Regions from separate parts of the Rhizobium sp. GW821-FHT14E12 genome, predicted to be linked through region 1. Evidence: riboswitches for the same ligand, from Rfam matches in the RefSeq annotation. Region 1 holds a riboswitch; the other holds the start of a gene.
The links. Region 1 has a riboswitch for S-adenosylmethionine ahead of AC1RO0_RS22070 (O-succinylhomoserine sulfhydrylase). Riboswitches for the same ligand answer to the same signal wherever they lie in the genome.
Positions count from the first base shown of each region.

Region 2: linked by a shared signal. The riboswitch ahead of metA (homoserine O-acetyltransferase MetA) and the one ahead of AC1RO0_RS22070 (O-succinylhomoserine sulfhydrylase) in region 1 are both predicted to bind S-adenosylmethionine.

Region 1 covers NZ_JBXAPH010000006.1:213,836-221,492, reverse strand. Annotated here, with positions in the region: gene AC1RO0_RS22090 (aspartate aminotransferase family protein) at 1-101, shown strand, start outside; gene argF (ornithine carbamoyltransferase) at 173-1,090, shown strand; gene AC1RO0_RS22080 (Hsp33 family molecular chaperone) at 1,140-2,129, shown strand; gene apaG (Co2+/Mg2+ efflux protein ApaG) at 2,136-2,528, opposite strand; gene AC1RO0_RS22070 (O-succinylhomoserine sulfhydrylase) at 2,851-4,035, opposite strand; SAM riboswitch at 4,080-4,158, opposite strand; gene AC1RO0_RS22065 (2'-deoxycytidine 5'-triphosphate deaminase) at 4,231-5,325, shown strand; tRNA gene AC1RO0_RS22060 (tRNA-Gly) at 5,384-5,457, shown strand; gene AC1RO0_RS22055 (acyltransferase) at 5,624-6,211, shown strand; gene AC1RO0_RS22050 (transporter substrate-binding domain-containing protein) at 6,424-7,239, shown strand; gene AC1RO0_RS22045 (tellurite resistance TerB family protein) at 7,249-7,657, opposite strand, start outside.
Region 2 covers NZ_JBXAPH010000009.1:31,647-39,303, forward strand. Annotated here, with positions in the region: gene AC1RO0_RS25615 (ABC transporter ATP-binding protein/permease) at 1-194, opposite strand, end outside; gene AC1RO0_RS25620 (AAA family ATPase) at 362-1,204, shown strand; gene AC1RO0_RS25625 (NUDIX domain-containing protein) at 1,204-1,626, shown strand; gene AC1RO0_RS25630 (hypothetical protein) at 1,664-2,161, opposite strand; gene AC1RO0_RS25635 (CopG family ribbon-helix-helix protein) at 2,720-3,073, opposite strand; SAM riboswitch at 3,510-3,587, shown strand; gene metA (homoserine O-acetyltransferase MetA) at 3,639-4,565, shown strand; gene AC1RO0_RS25645 (vWA domain-containing protein) at 4,568-5,755, shown strand; gene AC1RO0_RS25650 (DUF308 domain-containing protein) at 5,818-6,375, opposite strand; gene AC1RO0_RS25655 (TetR/AcrR family transcriptional regulator) at 6,516-7,103, shown strand; gene AC1RO0_RS25660 (aldose epimerase family protein) at 7,352-7,657, shown strand, end outside.

The sequences.
Region 1 (7,657 bases):
CGCCGCTGGTGGTGACTGCAGAGGAAGCGCGCGAAGGCATTGCCCGCATCGAACGCGCGGCAGAATCCGTGCGCGCCGCTCGCGTCAAAAAGTCGGCCTAAATCCAGCGCCCGCTGTCGGGGCGTTTCTGCCCCACGCGGGCGTTGTTGTTTTCTAGAGTACAGGTAGGAACATGGCTTCTCCGAAACACTTTCTCGATCTCTCGGCCGTCGCGGCTGCCGATCTGCGCAGCATCATCGATGATGCCATCGTGCGAAAGCAGGCGCTAAAGGCGGGCACGGCCGACAAGCCGCTTGCCGGCAAGATGCTGGCGATGATCTTCGAGAAACCCTCCACCCGAACCCGCGTTTCCTTCGATGTCGGCATGCGCCAGCTCGGTGGCGAGACGTTGTTCCTGTCAGGCACCGAGATGCAGCTTGGCCGGGCTGAGACGATCGGCGATACGGCGAAGGTGCTGTCGCGCTATGTCGACGCCATCATGATCCGCACGACGGAGCATTCGCGTCTATTGGAGCTGGCCGAACATGCGACCGTGCCGGTCATCAATGCGCTGACCGATGACACGCATCCCTGCCAGATCATGGCTGACATCATGACCTTCGAGGAGCATCGCGGCCCGATCAAGGGCAAGACCATTGCCTGGACCGGCGACGGCAACAATGTGCTGCATTCGCTGATCGAGGGGGCCGCCCGCTTCGACTATCGCATGAACATGGCCGTACCCCTTGGTTCCGAGCCAAAGGATCACTATTTGAACTGGGCCCGCAACCAGGGCGCCGAAATCATGCTCTCGCATGATGCCGACCGTGCGGTCGCTGGCGTTGATTGCGTGGTAACCGATACCTGGGTTTCCATGAATCAGGAACACCGGGCTCGCGGTCACAACGTCTTCCAGCCCTATCAGGTCAACCAGGCTTTGATGGCACAGGCCGGCAAGGACGCTTTGTTCATGCATTGCCTGCCTGCGCATCGCGGGGAGGAAGTGACGGATGAAGTGATCGATGGTCCGCAATCCGTTGTTTTCGATGAGGCGGAAAACCGCCTTCATGCGCAAAAGTCGATTCTTGCTTGGTGCCTGGGCGCGATCTGAGGATATAGAACCGCGAGTTTGATGCCGCGGGCGCAGTAGGAGTATAGCAATGGCGGAAAGTGCAGCCTCGCTGGGTCAATTCGATTTTGCCGGCGACGATCATGTCGTTCCCTTTCAGGTCGAAGGTCTTGATGTGCGCGGCCGCGCCGTGCAGCTCGGGCCTTTGCTGGACGCAATTCTCGCCCGGCACAATTATCCGGCCCCCGTTGCCCGGCTTTTGGCCGAGGCCGTGGTGCTGACCGTCTTGCTCGGCACCTCGCTGAAGTTCGAGGGCAAGTTCACCGTGCAGACCAAGGGCGACGGACCGGTCGATCTTCTGGTCGCCGATTTCGCCACGCCGGAAAATGTCCGCGCCTATGCCCGCTTCGATGAAGAGGCGCTGGCAAAGGCCGTGGCCGCCGGCGAAACCGAGCCGGAGCAGTTGCTCGGCAAGGGCGTGCTCGCCTTCACTATCGATCAGGGTCGCTACAGCCAGCCCTATCAGGGGATCGTGGCGCTTGACGGCGCCTCGCTCGAAGAGATCGCCGGGACGTATTTCCGTCAGTCGGAACAGATCCCGACCCGCGTTCGCCTGGGTGCCGCCGAACTGTTCGATCGCGACGAGGCCGGCAAGCCGCGCCATCGCTGGCGGGCGGGCGGGCTGATCGCGCAGTTCCTGCCGGAAGCACCGGAGCGCATGCGCCAGCCGGATCTGCATGGCGGCGACGGCGATAGCAATCCGCGCCATCATGTCGAGGACGACGCCTGGGAGGAAGCCCGGTCATTGGTCGAGACGATCGATGCCGACGAACTGACCGACCCGCAGGTCGGCACCGAACGTCTGCTGTTCCGTCTCTTCCACGAGCGTGGCGTGCGCGTCTATGAACCGAAGGCGGTTTTCGATCGCTGCACCTGTTCGCGCGACAAGCTGAAGGGCGTGTTGCAGGGCTTTTCCGCCGAGGAAATCGAGGTGAGCCAGGAGAATGGCGAAATTGCTGTCACCTGCGAGTTCTGCTCGACCACCTATCGCTTCGAAGTCTCCGAGGTAAAGGAAGCCTGATCGGGCTTAGTTCAGCGTCCGCAGCAGGTTGGGCGTATCCAGCGAGAAGGCGGGGATCTTGACGTGAAAGAGTTCCCCGTCGTCCGTCTCCATCTGATAATGGCCGAACATCATGCCCGATGGCGTATCGAGCGGGCAGCCTGACGAATATTCGTAGGTATCGCCGGGGCCAAGTCGTGGCTGTTCGCCGACGACGCCAGGTCCGGTCACTTCGTCCACCAATCCGTTCTGATCGGTGATGTGCCAATAGCGCGTCACCAGCCGGACATTGACCGTGGAGTGGTTGGAAATGACGATGCGATAACCCCAGACATAGCGGTCGTCATCCGGATCGGATTGCTCCTCCAGATAAAAAGGTTCGACGACGACTTCGATATCCCGTGTTAGAGCGCGATACATGCCTGACACCTTGGTCATTACTCCGAAACGTCGTGCGTTCCAATAAACGCACATCGGACGCTCCAGCATTTTAAGTCTAGGGCATCTGCTCCGCTTTCCATGATCCCACGAAAGCGGGACATCTAGCGGTATCCTATACACAACCTGATCCGTCAAGGAACGGATCGGTGAAAACCCCTATAACGGGTAAATCATACGGCTTTTCAGGGACTAAGGCTAGTTCCAAGGGTTAATTGGCCTTGGCCTAAGCTATCCGGCATGCCTATTGTCAAGGCAAGCCGCCCCGCCCGAACGAGATCCGGGCGGGTTTGGATGACAAAACTCAGGCCGAAACCTGCGCCAGCGCGCGGGCGAAATCCTCGACCAGATCGTCACCGTCCTCGATGCCGGCCGAGAGGCGCACGGTGCCTGGCGAAATGCCGAGTTCGGCGCGGGCCTCGTCGGTGAGGTTCTTGTGCGTGGTGGTGGCCGGATGGGTGATCAGGCTCTTCGAGTCGCCGAGATTGTTGGAGATCTTCACGATCTCCAGCGCGTTCTGCAGCTTGAAGGCCGCTTCCTTGCCGCCCTTCAGTTCGAAGGCCACCAGCGTCGAGCCGCCGGTCATCTGCTTGGCGATGATATCGGCCTGCGGGTGGTCCTTGCGGCCGGGATAGATCACCTTGGCGACCTTGCCCTGATCGGCCAGAAAATCGGCGATCTTGGCGGCGTTTGCCGTCTGCTGGGCGACACGCAGCGGCAGCGTCTCGATCCCCTTCAGCAGCGTCCAGGCGGTAAACGGCGACATGGCCGGACCGGTATGGCGGAAATAATCCTGCAGGTTCTCGTCGATCCACTGCTTGTCGGAGAGGATGATGCCACCGAGCGAGCGGCCCTGGCCGTCGATATGCTTAGTGGCGGAGTAGACGACGATATGGGCACCGAGTTCCAGAGGCTTCTGGAACAGCGGCGTCGCAAAGACGTTGTCGACCACGACCTTGGCGCCGATCTGGTTGGCGAGCTTGGCAACGGCGGCAATATCCACCACTTCCAGCGTCGGGTTGGTTGGGCTTTCCAGGAAGAAGACCTTGGTGTTCGGCCGGATCGCCTTTTCCCAGTTCTCGGTGAAGCGACCGTCGACCAGCGTGCATTCGATGCCGTATTTCGGCGCCAGCGTCTCGACGACCCAGCGGCAGGAGCCAAACAGGGCGCGGGCGGCAACGATGTGATCGCCGGCCTTCAGCTGGCAGAGAATAGCCGCGGTGACGGCGGCCATGCCCGAGGCGGTGGCGCGTGCATCTTCCGCGCCTTCGAGCGCACACATGCGCTTTTCGAACATGTCATTGGTCGGGCTGCCATAGCGGGCATAGATGAAACCGTCGGTCTCACCCTTGAAGCGCGCCTCGGCGGCTTCCGATGTGTCGTAGACGAAGCCCTGGGTCAGATAGATCGCTTCGGATGTCTCGCCGAATTGCGAGCGGAGCGTTCCGCTGTGAACGAGTTGGGTTGCGGGGCGCCAAGTCTTGCTCATGCCATCACCACTTTCAAAACAAAAAAACCGGCCGCAATTGCAGACCGGTTTTCAACCCGGTCTTTTTAGCCACTTATTTAACGTGGCTGCAAGCCGACCGGCCAAATCACCACGGGATAAGTTGCAATACTGCCGTTGACCGCTTGCGTCAATTCCCTGAGTTTGGTTTTGTCTGCGGCAAATTATGGAAAAGGCATGATGGCTCGCAATACTGGAATTTTGGCTGATCGCGCCATTGCCGCGCTCTTCGAAGCGGGGCGGCTGACGAGCGAACGGGAACTGGACGACGATCAGATCCAGCCGGCGAGCCTTGACCTTCGCCTCGGCGCGCATGCGTTCCGCGTCCGCGCCAGCTTCATGCCCGGCCCGTCGCATCTCGTCGCCGACAAGCTCGACCGGCTGAAGCTGCATGTGATCGACCTGTCCGAAGGTGCCGTGCTGGAAACCGGCTGCGTCTACATCGTGCCCTTGATGGAGCGTCTCGACCTGCCGGCCGATATGTCGGCGTCGGCCAATCCGAAAAGCTCGACCGGCCGCCTCGATATCTTCACCCGCGTCATCACCGACCGGGCGCAGGAGTTCGACAAGATCCCGGCCGGCTATTCCGGCCCGCTCTATCTGGAGATCAGCCCGCGCACTTTCCCGATCGTGGTGCGCCGCGGCTCGCGCCTGTCGCAGATCCGTTTCCGCGTCGGCCAGGCACTGCTGAACGAGCCGGAGTTGATGGCGCTGCATGCCAGCGAAACGCTGGTCGCCAGTAAGCAGCCGAACGTCAACGGCGGCGGCATCGCCCTGTCGATCGACCTTGCCGGCGATAAGGAAGGCCTGATCGGCTATCGCGGCAAGCACCACACCGCCGTCGTCGATGTCGACAAGAAGGCGCAGCACGATATCTACGATTTCTGGGAGCCGCTCTATAGCCGCGGCCGCACCGAACTGATCCTCGATCCGGACGAGTTCTATATCCTCGTCTCGCGCGAAGCCGTGCATGTGCCGCCGCATTATGCCGCCGAGATGACGCCTTTCGATCCGCTAGTTGGCGAGTTCCGCGTCCACTATGCCGGCTTCTTCGACCCAGGCTTCGGCCACGCACCCGCCGGCGGCCGTGGCAGCCGCGCCGTGCTGGAAGTGCGCAGCCATGAAGTCCCCTTCATCCTCGAAGATGGTCAGATCGTCGGCCGCCTGGTCTACGAACACATGCTGGAACAGCCGACCAGCCTCTACGGCTCCGGCCTCGGCTCGAACTATCAGGCGCAGGGCCTGAAGCTGTCGAAGCACTTCCGTCTGTGATTGGTCACCTGCCGGCCTTGACAGAGGCCGGCAACTGTTGGACATCTCCGGATATCAGGCGGGTGTAGCTCAATGGTAGAGCAGCAGCTTCCCAAGCTGAATACGAGGGTTCGATTCCCTTCACCCGCTCCAGCTTTCCTCCGCTCCAAGCTCATGACAGGCAGGGAACTTCCGATTTCACCGCTTTGAGCCGAGCCGCGCGTATCAGGATTGGATGCCGCCGCAACAAAACCCTCGTTTGTTCAGGCTGCTGACAGACAACCATGACAGAAGGTCGTTCCTAACCGGAACGGACCAGATGCTCAACTTTGCGTCATTCTACAGACTGAAGGCCATCTTCACGCGCGGCGTGCTGCGGATATCCCGCCGCACGAAGGTGCCGCGCGGTACGACGATCATCTGGAAGGATGGCAGCGTCTGCATCGGCGAGAGGGCCTTTATCCGCAGAGGCGTCGTCATCGACGCGCAGCGTGGCAGCATCGAGATCGGCGATCATGTCTCCCTCAATGATTATGCCATTCTGCTTGGACGCGGCGACATCACCATCGGCAATGACGTGCGGATCGCCGCCCATGCCATGGTCGTGTCGTTCGATCACAATTTCGATGATGTCACGCAGCCGATCCGCATGCAGGGCGTCACCAAGAAGCCTGTCGTCATCGAGGACGATGTCTGGATCGGCGCCGGAGCGAAGATCCTCGGCGGCTCCCATATCGCAAAGGGCTGCGTCATCGGCGCCAATGCTGTCGTCAAAGGAAAGACCGTGCCCTACGGCATCTATGTCGGCGCCCCCGCGAAACTGGTCAGGCGGCGAGGGGACAAGGGCAACGCCGCCCCTGCTAAACTCGAATTGCTTCCGCCCCCAAAACGGATAGCAGGTCGCTAAGCAACGCTGCCTTTGCGCTTGATCATGTTGCCATGCAGGACCAGGCGTTTCTGGTTCTTGGCACAGCGCGATATTCCCCCTTCTGCATGACTCTGTTACACCCGTCTTGAAATCAGGAAATTGAACACCTGACAGGAGGCTTAGTCATCGTCATGCGCGTTTGTCTTTCGTCGTTGATATCCGTGGCGAGATCCTTGACAGGCGCAGTGCTGATGGCCGTCTCCTGTGCCATGCCTGTCGCTGCGCAGCAGGCGCCGTCGACCAGCCTGCCGGTTCTCTTCGATGCGCGCGAACGGTTGCCGAAGCCGGATCTTTCCACGCTGGTCAGGCTGCGCTTCCTGACCTCCGTCGATTTCCCGCCCTTCAATTTCGCCGATCAGAACGGCAAGCTCTCAGGCTTCCATGTCGATCTCGCCCGCGAGATCTGCGACGAACTCGGCATATCGGACAAATGCCAGATCCAGGCGCTGCCCTTCGAGGAATTGCAGGGCGCACTTTCGGCGTCGCAGGGGGATGCGGTGATCGCCGGCGTCGCGGTAACGCCGGAGTTGCGCAAGAGTTTTGCCTTCTCGCGCCCCTTCCTGATGCTGCCCGCCCGGTTTGTCCGCAATCTCAAGGCCCCGATCGATGGCCGCACGGCCGCTGCCCTTGCCGGCCATTCGGTCGGTGTGGTCAAGGGCACGACGCATGAAGCGATGCTCTCAGCCTTCTTTCCGGCGATCAAGCCTGTACCCTTCGACGACAAGGACGCGCTTCTGGCGGCCGTCAAGGACGGCAAGGTCGATGCCGGCTTTGCCGATGGATTGCAGCTTTCCTTCTGGGTGTCGTCGCCGTCAGCGGAAAAATGCTGCGCCTTGTTCGACGGCCCCTACCTCTCGCAGCAATTCCTCGGCGAAGGCATGACCATCATGTTGCGCGAGCAGGACGCCGATCTGACGGCGGCGATCAACCATGCCCTGGCGACCCTGTCGCGCAATGGCCGGCTGCAGGAAATCTATCTGCGCTATTTTCCTTACGGATTGTATTGAGTGGGCTTTTCAGCCCTTGCGGTAGCGGGCAATGGCGCTGCGCTCGATGGCGGCGCAGGTCAGCTTGCCGAGATCGAGGCGGTCGCGCAGCAGGCTCAGCAGGCGCAGCTCCTCGGCCTTGACCGAGAGATCGGCGGAAGCGACCTCGACGGCCAGCGCATAGGCGGTGTCGTAGAGGCGCGGCGGCAAGGTGTCGCGCACGGTTTCCAGCACGATATCGAGCCCTTCGCTGCCAGCCAGAAGCTTGGCGCAGTCGCGCGAAACATCGATCAGCTTTTCGTCATCGAAGCCCTTGAAGACCGGCAGCGCATGGATGAGCTCGCCAATCCGGGTCATCTCCCGGTCGTTCATCGTTCGGTCGACGGCGGATGCCATGACCATGACGTAGATCAGGGCCTCTTGGGCGGAAAGCGGCTTA
Region 2 (7,657 bases), on a different contig from region 1:
TTGAGCAGAACCTGAACATAGGCCGTGCCCAGAATGATCACGAACAGCGCGACCGTCAGCGAAATGATCCTGATGCGGACCGCCGAACCCCAAAAGGCGGAAAACATCATCCTCAGCCGATAGAGAACGCTGAAATCGTATCCGACCCGGTCGTTCCCCTGAATATTCGGCGCGGCTTGCGTTTCAACTGCCATCAACACTTCCCTGCGACGCACGTATCGTCAGTTAACCATCACCTGCCCACATGTCCATCCATGCAGCTCATCAGGGCGATCACGTTCAATATATACACCGTCTCATGCCTTGAACCGAGTAAGGCCAGGAGCTAGCTTGCACCTCAAATATTGATGAAAGCCTTCCGATGCAATTTCAGGGAACTGCGGACTATATCGCCGACAAGGATTTGATGGTGGCCGTCAATGCTGCCATCCGGCTGGAACGGCCGCTTCTGGTCAAGGGCGAGCCGGGCACCGGCAAGACGGAACTGGCGCGCCAGGTGGCGACCGCGCTCGGTCTCGACCTGATCGAATGGAACATCAAATCGACCACGAAAGCGCAGCAGGGCCTCTACGAATATGATGCCGTCTCGCGTCTGCGCGACAGCCAGTTGGGCGACGAGCGCGTCCATGATGTTCGGAACTATATCCGGCGGGGCAAGCTCTGGCAGGCTTTCACGGCGTCGCGGAAATGCGTGCTGCTGATCGACGAGATCGACAAGGCCGACATCGAATTTCCGAACGATCTGTTGCAGGAACTCGACCGCATGGAATTCCATGTCTACGAGACCGGCGAAACCATCCGCGCCGCCATCCGGCCGATCGTCATCATCACTTCCAACAACGAGAAGGAGCTGCCGGACGCCTTCCTGCGCCGCTGCTTCTTCCACTATATCCGCTTTCCCGATGTCGAGACGCTGACGCGCATCGTCGAGGTGCATTATCCCGGCATCAAGCAGGCGCTGGTCCGCGCGGCCCTCGCCCAATTCTTCGAGATCCGCGACGTGCCGGGCCTGAAGAAGAAGCCGTCCACCTCCGAGGCGCTCGACTGGATCCGCCTCCTCGTCGCCGACGATGTCGATCCGGTCACCCTGCGTGTCGATGCGAAAAGCGTACTGCCGAAGCTGCACGGCGCGCTGTTGAAGAACGAACAGGATGTCCACCTCTTCGAACGCCTCGCCTTCATGACGCGGGGCCAGGGGAAATAATGCGGCCGGATGCCGTCAAAGTCCTGATCCACGCGCTACGCGGCCGGCATCTGCTGGTGTTCGACGAGCCGGACTTCCCCGCCGTCAAGCTGCAGGTTCCCGGTGGTACCGTCGAGCCGGGCGAGGATATAGCAGCGGCGGCGGCACGCGAATTCGAGGAAGAGACCGGTCTTGCGGCGGCGGAACTGCGGCCGCTCGGCATTCATGACTACCGTTTCGAAAAGGACGGGCGCGAATATCATCATCAGAGACACTATTTCCGCTGCACCCTGCCTGAAGCGACACCCGATACCTGGCTCCATCTCGAAATGACGCCGTTCGACGGCAGCGACCCCATCCGCTTCCGCTTCTTCTGGCTGCCGATCGCAACGGTACGGCAGCGTCTCGGCTATGGCATGCAGCACTTCCTTGAAGATCTGTGACGGACAGTCGGGATTGCCTTCATCCGCCGTGGCTATGCTAACTGGATGCGGTTCCGATAAAGGGCACCGAGTAGGTGCAGATAAAAAGGGAGCCGTCGTCAAGGTATTCCGTACGCACCTGCACGCCGTCTTTAACCCATTGGTCCCATTCGACAATGCCATCCTCTTCTTCGGTTCGTAGAGGCAAACCGAATTGTAGCAGAGCTTCGTCGCGGTTGTGAATCGGACTGCGGCTGAAGGGAATCGGCCCAACATAGGCTGCACGCTTTTCGTTGGGCTGACCGTACGCAAAGATTGCCGAAAGGATCGCTTTGCCACCATCCCTGGGCATTCCGAACCTGGTTTTGTAGCCAGTATGAAAGTCGAAGGCGAGTTCAATGCCCAGGGAGTTTAGCTCGCAGTGTCCGGTGCCGGCGCCACGTTGGGCTCGCCCCGGCATCAGGGAAACATCGAACCCGACGGAGGCCAACAGGTCGACCAACCCTGGATCTTGTTCGGAATGCCCTAGAAAAGGCAGTATCATATCCAGTGTCATATTCGTTCCATTCAACAAAGTCGGCTTGCCTCTCGATAGCAGACATCGTGGGTATACAGTCTAGATCAGAATGATGACAATCCAGCACTTCCTTGACCATCTGTAGAAGGCGTCGGCGTCGGGGACGGCTGACCCACTTGGCCAGCTACGACCCGCCCTCGTGCTTCAAGACGGCCCTGCGGGCCTCCTCAGCATGAGGGCTGATCTTTTCACCCAGCTGCACTACCTGGCCCATCGTTCATCTCAGCTTTGTCGTTGCGACGAGCCTGCTCCGCCTCACCCTGAAGTGTCTTGGCGTTAAAGCGTCAGCGCAAACGTCAAGGCCTAGAAGGGCGAGGCGGCCGCCAAGGCGCGCGGGCAGGGGAAGTAATAGCAATTGCCCCCAAGGAAGCTGCGGAAACCTTTCTCATCAAAATGCAGCCTGATGTGGCAAATGCCACCACCGAACGGCAACTTCCGACCCTTTGCAGACTTCGCGTCAACGCAGATCGAGCAGCGAGTTCGCCGCTCGATCATCGGTTCCTATTGCGCCAGCTTTCCTCTCCACAATGGAAAAGCTCACTTTCGGTCAACCGGCCGCCCATTTAGCATTCCGGCAAACTCGCTTTTGAAATCATCGAGCACTTTTCGCGACCAACCCTTGAACGGCAAACCTTCCATATACGACAAGCCTGCTTCGGCTACGGCGCGGATTTCGATCATAGCCTCCACATGTGTCGTTATGTTTCCAGCAGCGACGTCTTCCTCGCCGACCTTCAAACCTGCCTTGATCTCAGAATGGCGACGAACGTACTCGGACAAAGCTTCCGATGCCAAATAGGAGCGACTTCTACGGGTCTCCTGCGAAATGCTCTCAAGCATGTCTTTGACTTCAACTGGTACCCGTATGGTAATCGTGGCGCTATCAGCCATGCGGTCTCTCCTTTTGTACACATAATAATTATTTGTGTACAAAAAATACAATGGCAGATTGATTTTGTCAAGAGATACCCACTAATGAGGCAACGTGCCGCCGGACAATGTGGGGCAGTTGCTATCTCATTCCGTCAAAATGAAGTGATCACAGCCACCCGTCCCCGCCCTTCGAGGCTCCGGCTTTCAGCCTCCGCACCTCAGGGTGAGGACTGCCCCCTTATCTCCGACAGCAAAACTCTCTCCACCTCACCCTGAGGTGCCTGGGGTTTAAGCGTAAGCGCAAACACTAAGGCCTCGAAGGGCGGGCGGCCTCCGGAGCGAATTGCACACACGCGCTTCTTGAACATCTGTAAGCGGCAACCGACATCAGAGCACGGCCGCCAGCCCGCCTCAGAAGCTTCCCCATTGACCGATAGAGGCCGCGGGTCTATTGAATTTCCCTTGTGGTGATTTGGCCGGCCGGCTTGCAGCCACGTTAAATAAGTCGCTAAAGGGCCGCGTGCGGACCGGTAGCGATTCATATGATCGCGGCCGGTTTTTGTTTTTTGGTCGAGTGATAACGATGCCCATCAAGATTCCCGATACGCTTCCCGCGTTCGAAGCCCTCCAGAACGAGGGTGTGCGGGTGATGACTGAGACGATGGCGATCCGTCAGGATATCCGTCCCCTTCAGATCGGGCTTCTCAACCTCATGCCGAACAAGATCAAGACCGAGGTGCAGATGGCGCGCCTGGTCGGCGCTTCGCCGCTGCAGGTGGAATTCTCGCTGGTGCGCGTCGGCGGCCACAAGGCCAAGAACACCTCCGAAGAGCATCTGCTCTCCTTCTACCAGACCTGGGAAGAGGTGAAGCACCGCAAGTTCGACGGCTTCATCATCACCGGTGCGCCGATCGAACTCCTGGAGTACGAAGAGGTCACATACTGGGACGAGATGCAGCAGATCTTCGACTGGACGGCGACGAATGTCCATTCGACGCTGAACGTCTGCTGGGGCGCCATGGCGGCGGCCTATCACTTCCATAAGGTGCCGAAATATACGCTGAAGGAAAAAGCCTTTGGCGTCTACCGCCACCAGAACCTGAAGCCGTCCTCAGTCTATCTCAACGGCTTTTCCGACGACTTCGCCGTGCCGGTCTCACGCTGGACGGAAGTGCGCCGCGCCGACATCGAGAAGGTGCCGAACCTCGAGATCCTGATGGAATCGAGCGAGATGGGCGTCTGCCTGGTGCACGAGAAGGCCTGCAACCGGCTCTACATGTTCAATCACGTAGAGTATGATTCCACCTCGCTGGCGGACGAATATTTCCGGGATGTGAATGCCGGCGTGCCGATCAGGATGCCGCATAATTATTTCCCGCATAACGACCCGGAAATCCCGCCACAGAACCGCTGGCGCAGCCATGCACATCTGTTCTTCGGCAACTGGATCAACGAACTCTACCAGACCACGCCCTATGATCTGGAGGAGATCGGCGAAGAGAGGTTCTGACCTTGTTCATTCCCTTCTTCCTGAAGCTGAAGGAAGCGAAGGTTCCGGTGACCCTCCGGGAATTCCTGTCACTTCTGGAGGGAATGGAAGAGGGGATCGCCGACTACGACGTCGAGGCCTTCTACTATCTGGCCCGAACGACGCTGATCAAGGACGAGCGCTTCATTGACCGTTTCGACCAGGTCTTCGCCGATTATTTCCGCGGCGTCGAGGCGATTGGCGGCGGCCCGCAGACGATCGGGGCGGCCACCATTCCCGAGGAATGGCTGCGCAAGCTCACTGAGAAACATCTGACGGAAGAGGAAAAGAAGCTGGTCGAGGCGCTCGGCGGCTTCGAGAAACTGATGGAGACGCTGCGCCAGCGCCTCGACGAACAGAAGGGCCGGCATCAGGGCGGCTCGAAATGGATCGGTACCGCGGGCACCTCCCCTTTCGGCGCGCATGGCTACAATCCCGAGGGCGTCCGCATCGGCCAGGAGACCTCCAATCACCGCAAGGCGGTGAAGGTCTGGGACCGGCGCGAGTTTCAGAACCTCGACGACGGCGTCGAGCTCGGCACCCGCAACATCAAGCTGGCGCTGAAGCGGCTGCGCCGCTGGGTGCGCGAAGGTGCCGCCGACGAGCTCGATCTCTCCGGCACGATCCGCTCTACCGCCGAACACGGCTATCTCGATGTCCAGACACGGCCGGAGCGGCGCAACGCGGTCAAGCTTTTGATGTTCTTCGATATCGGCGGCTCGATGGACGATCATATTCGCGTGGTCGAGGAACTCTTCTCCGCCGCCCGCGCCGAATTCCGGCACATGGAATATTTCTACTTCCACAATTGCCTCTATGAAGGCGTCTGGAAGGACAATCGCCGCCGGCGCGTCGACATCACCGCGACATCAGACCTGATCCGCACCTTCGGCTCCGATTACCGCATCGTCTTCGTCGGCGACGCCTCCATGAGCCCCTACGAGATAGTCCGACCGGGCGGCTCGGTCGAACACTGGAATAAGGAAGCCGGCGAGGTCTGGCTCAATCGCATCACCGGCCATTTCCGCAAATGTGTCTGGCTCAACCCCGTGCCCGAGGACTATTGGAGCCACACCACCTCGATCTCCATCGTCCGCCGCCTGTTTGCCGACCGGATGTATCCGCTGACCCTCGGCGGGCTGGAGAGGGCGACAAGGGAATTGTCGCGGTGATCGATATTTCCTGGATTGGTGACGATCAGGCACAGAGCTTGATCGGCGCGAATGGGCAGGGCCTATGCGTCTGCACTGCGATAGGCCGCGACGACAAGCCAGATTGCCGACAGCAGGAAGTAGAATGCGCCGAACCCGACATAAGGGGTGATATCCAGAATCGTCGGCGCTGCGGTGCCAAGGGATCGGCTGATCATGAAACCACCGGCAAGCGCCGACTGGGCACCACTCAGGATCATCACCCATTGCGCGCCATAGTGACGCCAACGCTTTACCGCCGTGGATAGTTGCAGGAGGCCTGAGAGGATTGCCCAAACCCCGAACACGGCCAGAACGGCATAGGTGCTGTTGCTGACCGCCACGATCACGGCGAGTGCGGTTATCGTGCTGACCACGACATTCAATGCCTGGGACGAATTGGCTTTCAGGCCGCCATTGACCCGGGCATCGACGAGATTGGCCAGAGCATCCCATGCCGGGTAGATCACAAGCAGAAAGGCGGTGAGATGAGATTGCCCGCTGATGAGAATGGCGGCAGCAATCCAGGCGATAGAGAATGCGGCACGTGCGAAATAATAGGATCGCAGCCAGCCGGGCTGGGTCGAAGATTGGCTTTGCATTGGTAGACTCCATGTTGCAATCTACCTACTAGTAGGCAGGCAAAACTTCGGTGTCAACCCGACCTTCGAACACGTGTCTGTGAGAAGCGGAAGCACCGCAACGATCTTGACAAAGTACCTACCAGAAGGTAGGCAGCGATATGAAATCAATGACTTCGACTTCGGGAAAAATTCTCGACACCGCGCAGTCTCTCATCGTCGCGGGAGGCTATAACGGCTTCAGCTATGCCGACATCTCGGCTGCAATCGGCATCAGGAAGGCGAGTATTCATCATCATTTTCCGACGAAGGCCGAGCTGGTTACCGTGCTGGTGGATCGCTACCGGCAGCAGGCGGAAGCGGGTTTGAATTCTCTTCAAGAGCAGTTCTCAAGCCCGGCTGAGCAACTGCGGGCCTACCTGAATTTCTGGCAGACGTGCATTCGCGATGCCTCACAGTCCTTCTGCATCTGTGCCATGCTCGCTGGCGAGATGCAGATGCTGCCGGAAGAGGTCGCGTCCCGCGTTCGCGCCCATTTCCATAGCCTCGCGAGATGGCTTACGTCGGTGCTTACGGCTGGAGCGGAGCAGGGCCTGTTCCGGTTGGACAAGCAGCCGGAAGAAGAGGCCCAAATGCTGATGGCATCGGTTCATGGGGCAATGCTCTCTGCGAGGGCTTTCAGCGATCCCGAACTGTTCACCACAATCGTCACTCCCCAGATTGCCAGACTGTTGGCACCGGCTCGCTGAGGAACTGTCAAGTCAAGGTATTCAACGGATGACTGCATAAATCCAAACAGGAACCAATGCACTCGCCTGTCGTACACCTTGCATATTTCCAGCGCAGTCTGGCAACTCCGAAGCCAATGAGAGAAAGCCGGGTCGAGGCTTGATAGGCGTTTCATCGCGCCTAAATTTCGCATTCGAACTGGTTGCGGATCGGTGTAAATGGGGGCAGGGTCTGGCCTCGAATTTCTGACAGGAATGGATGAGCTGATATGACGGAAAACAGTTTGCAACGGGAAGTTTTCGGAACGGCGCCGAGCGGCGAAACGGTCTATCGCGTCAAGATCGTCGGCGGCGGGCTGACGGCGCATATCATCAGCTGGGGTGCCGTCATTCAGGATCTGCGGCTCGACGGTCACGGCCCGGCGCTGCTGCTCGGCTTCGACAATTTCGCCGACTATCCGGCCCACTCCTCCTATTTCGGCGCCACGCCCGGCCGCTGCGCCAACCGTATCGGCGCCGGCCGCTTCACGCTGGACGACAAGGACTACCAGCTCGAGCTCAACGAGAAGGGCGTC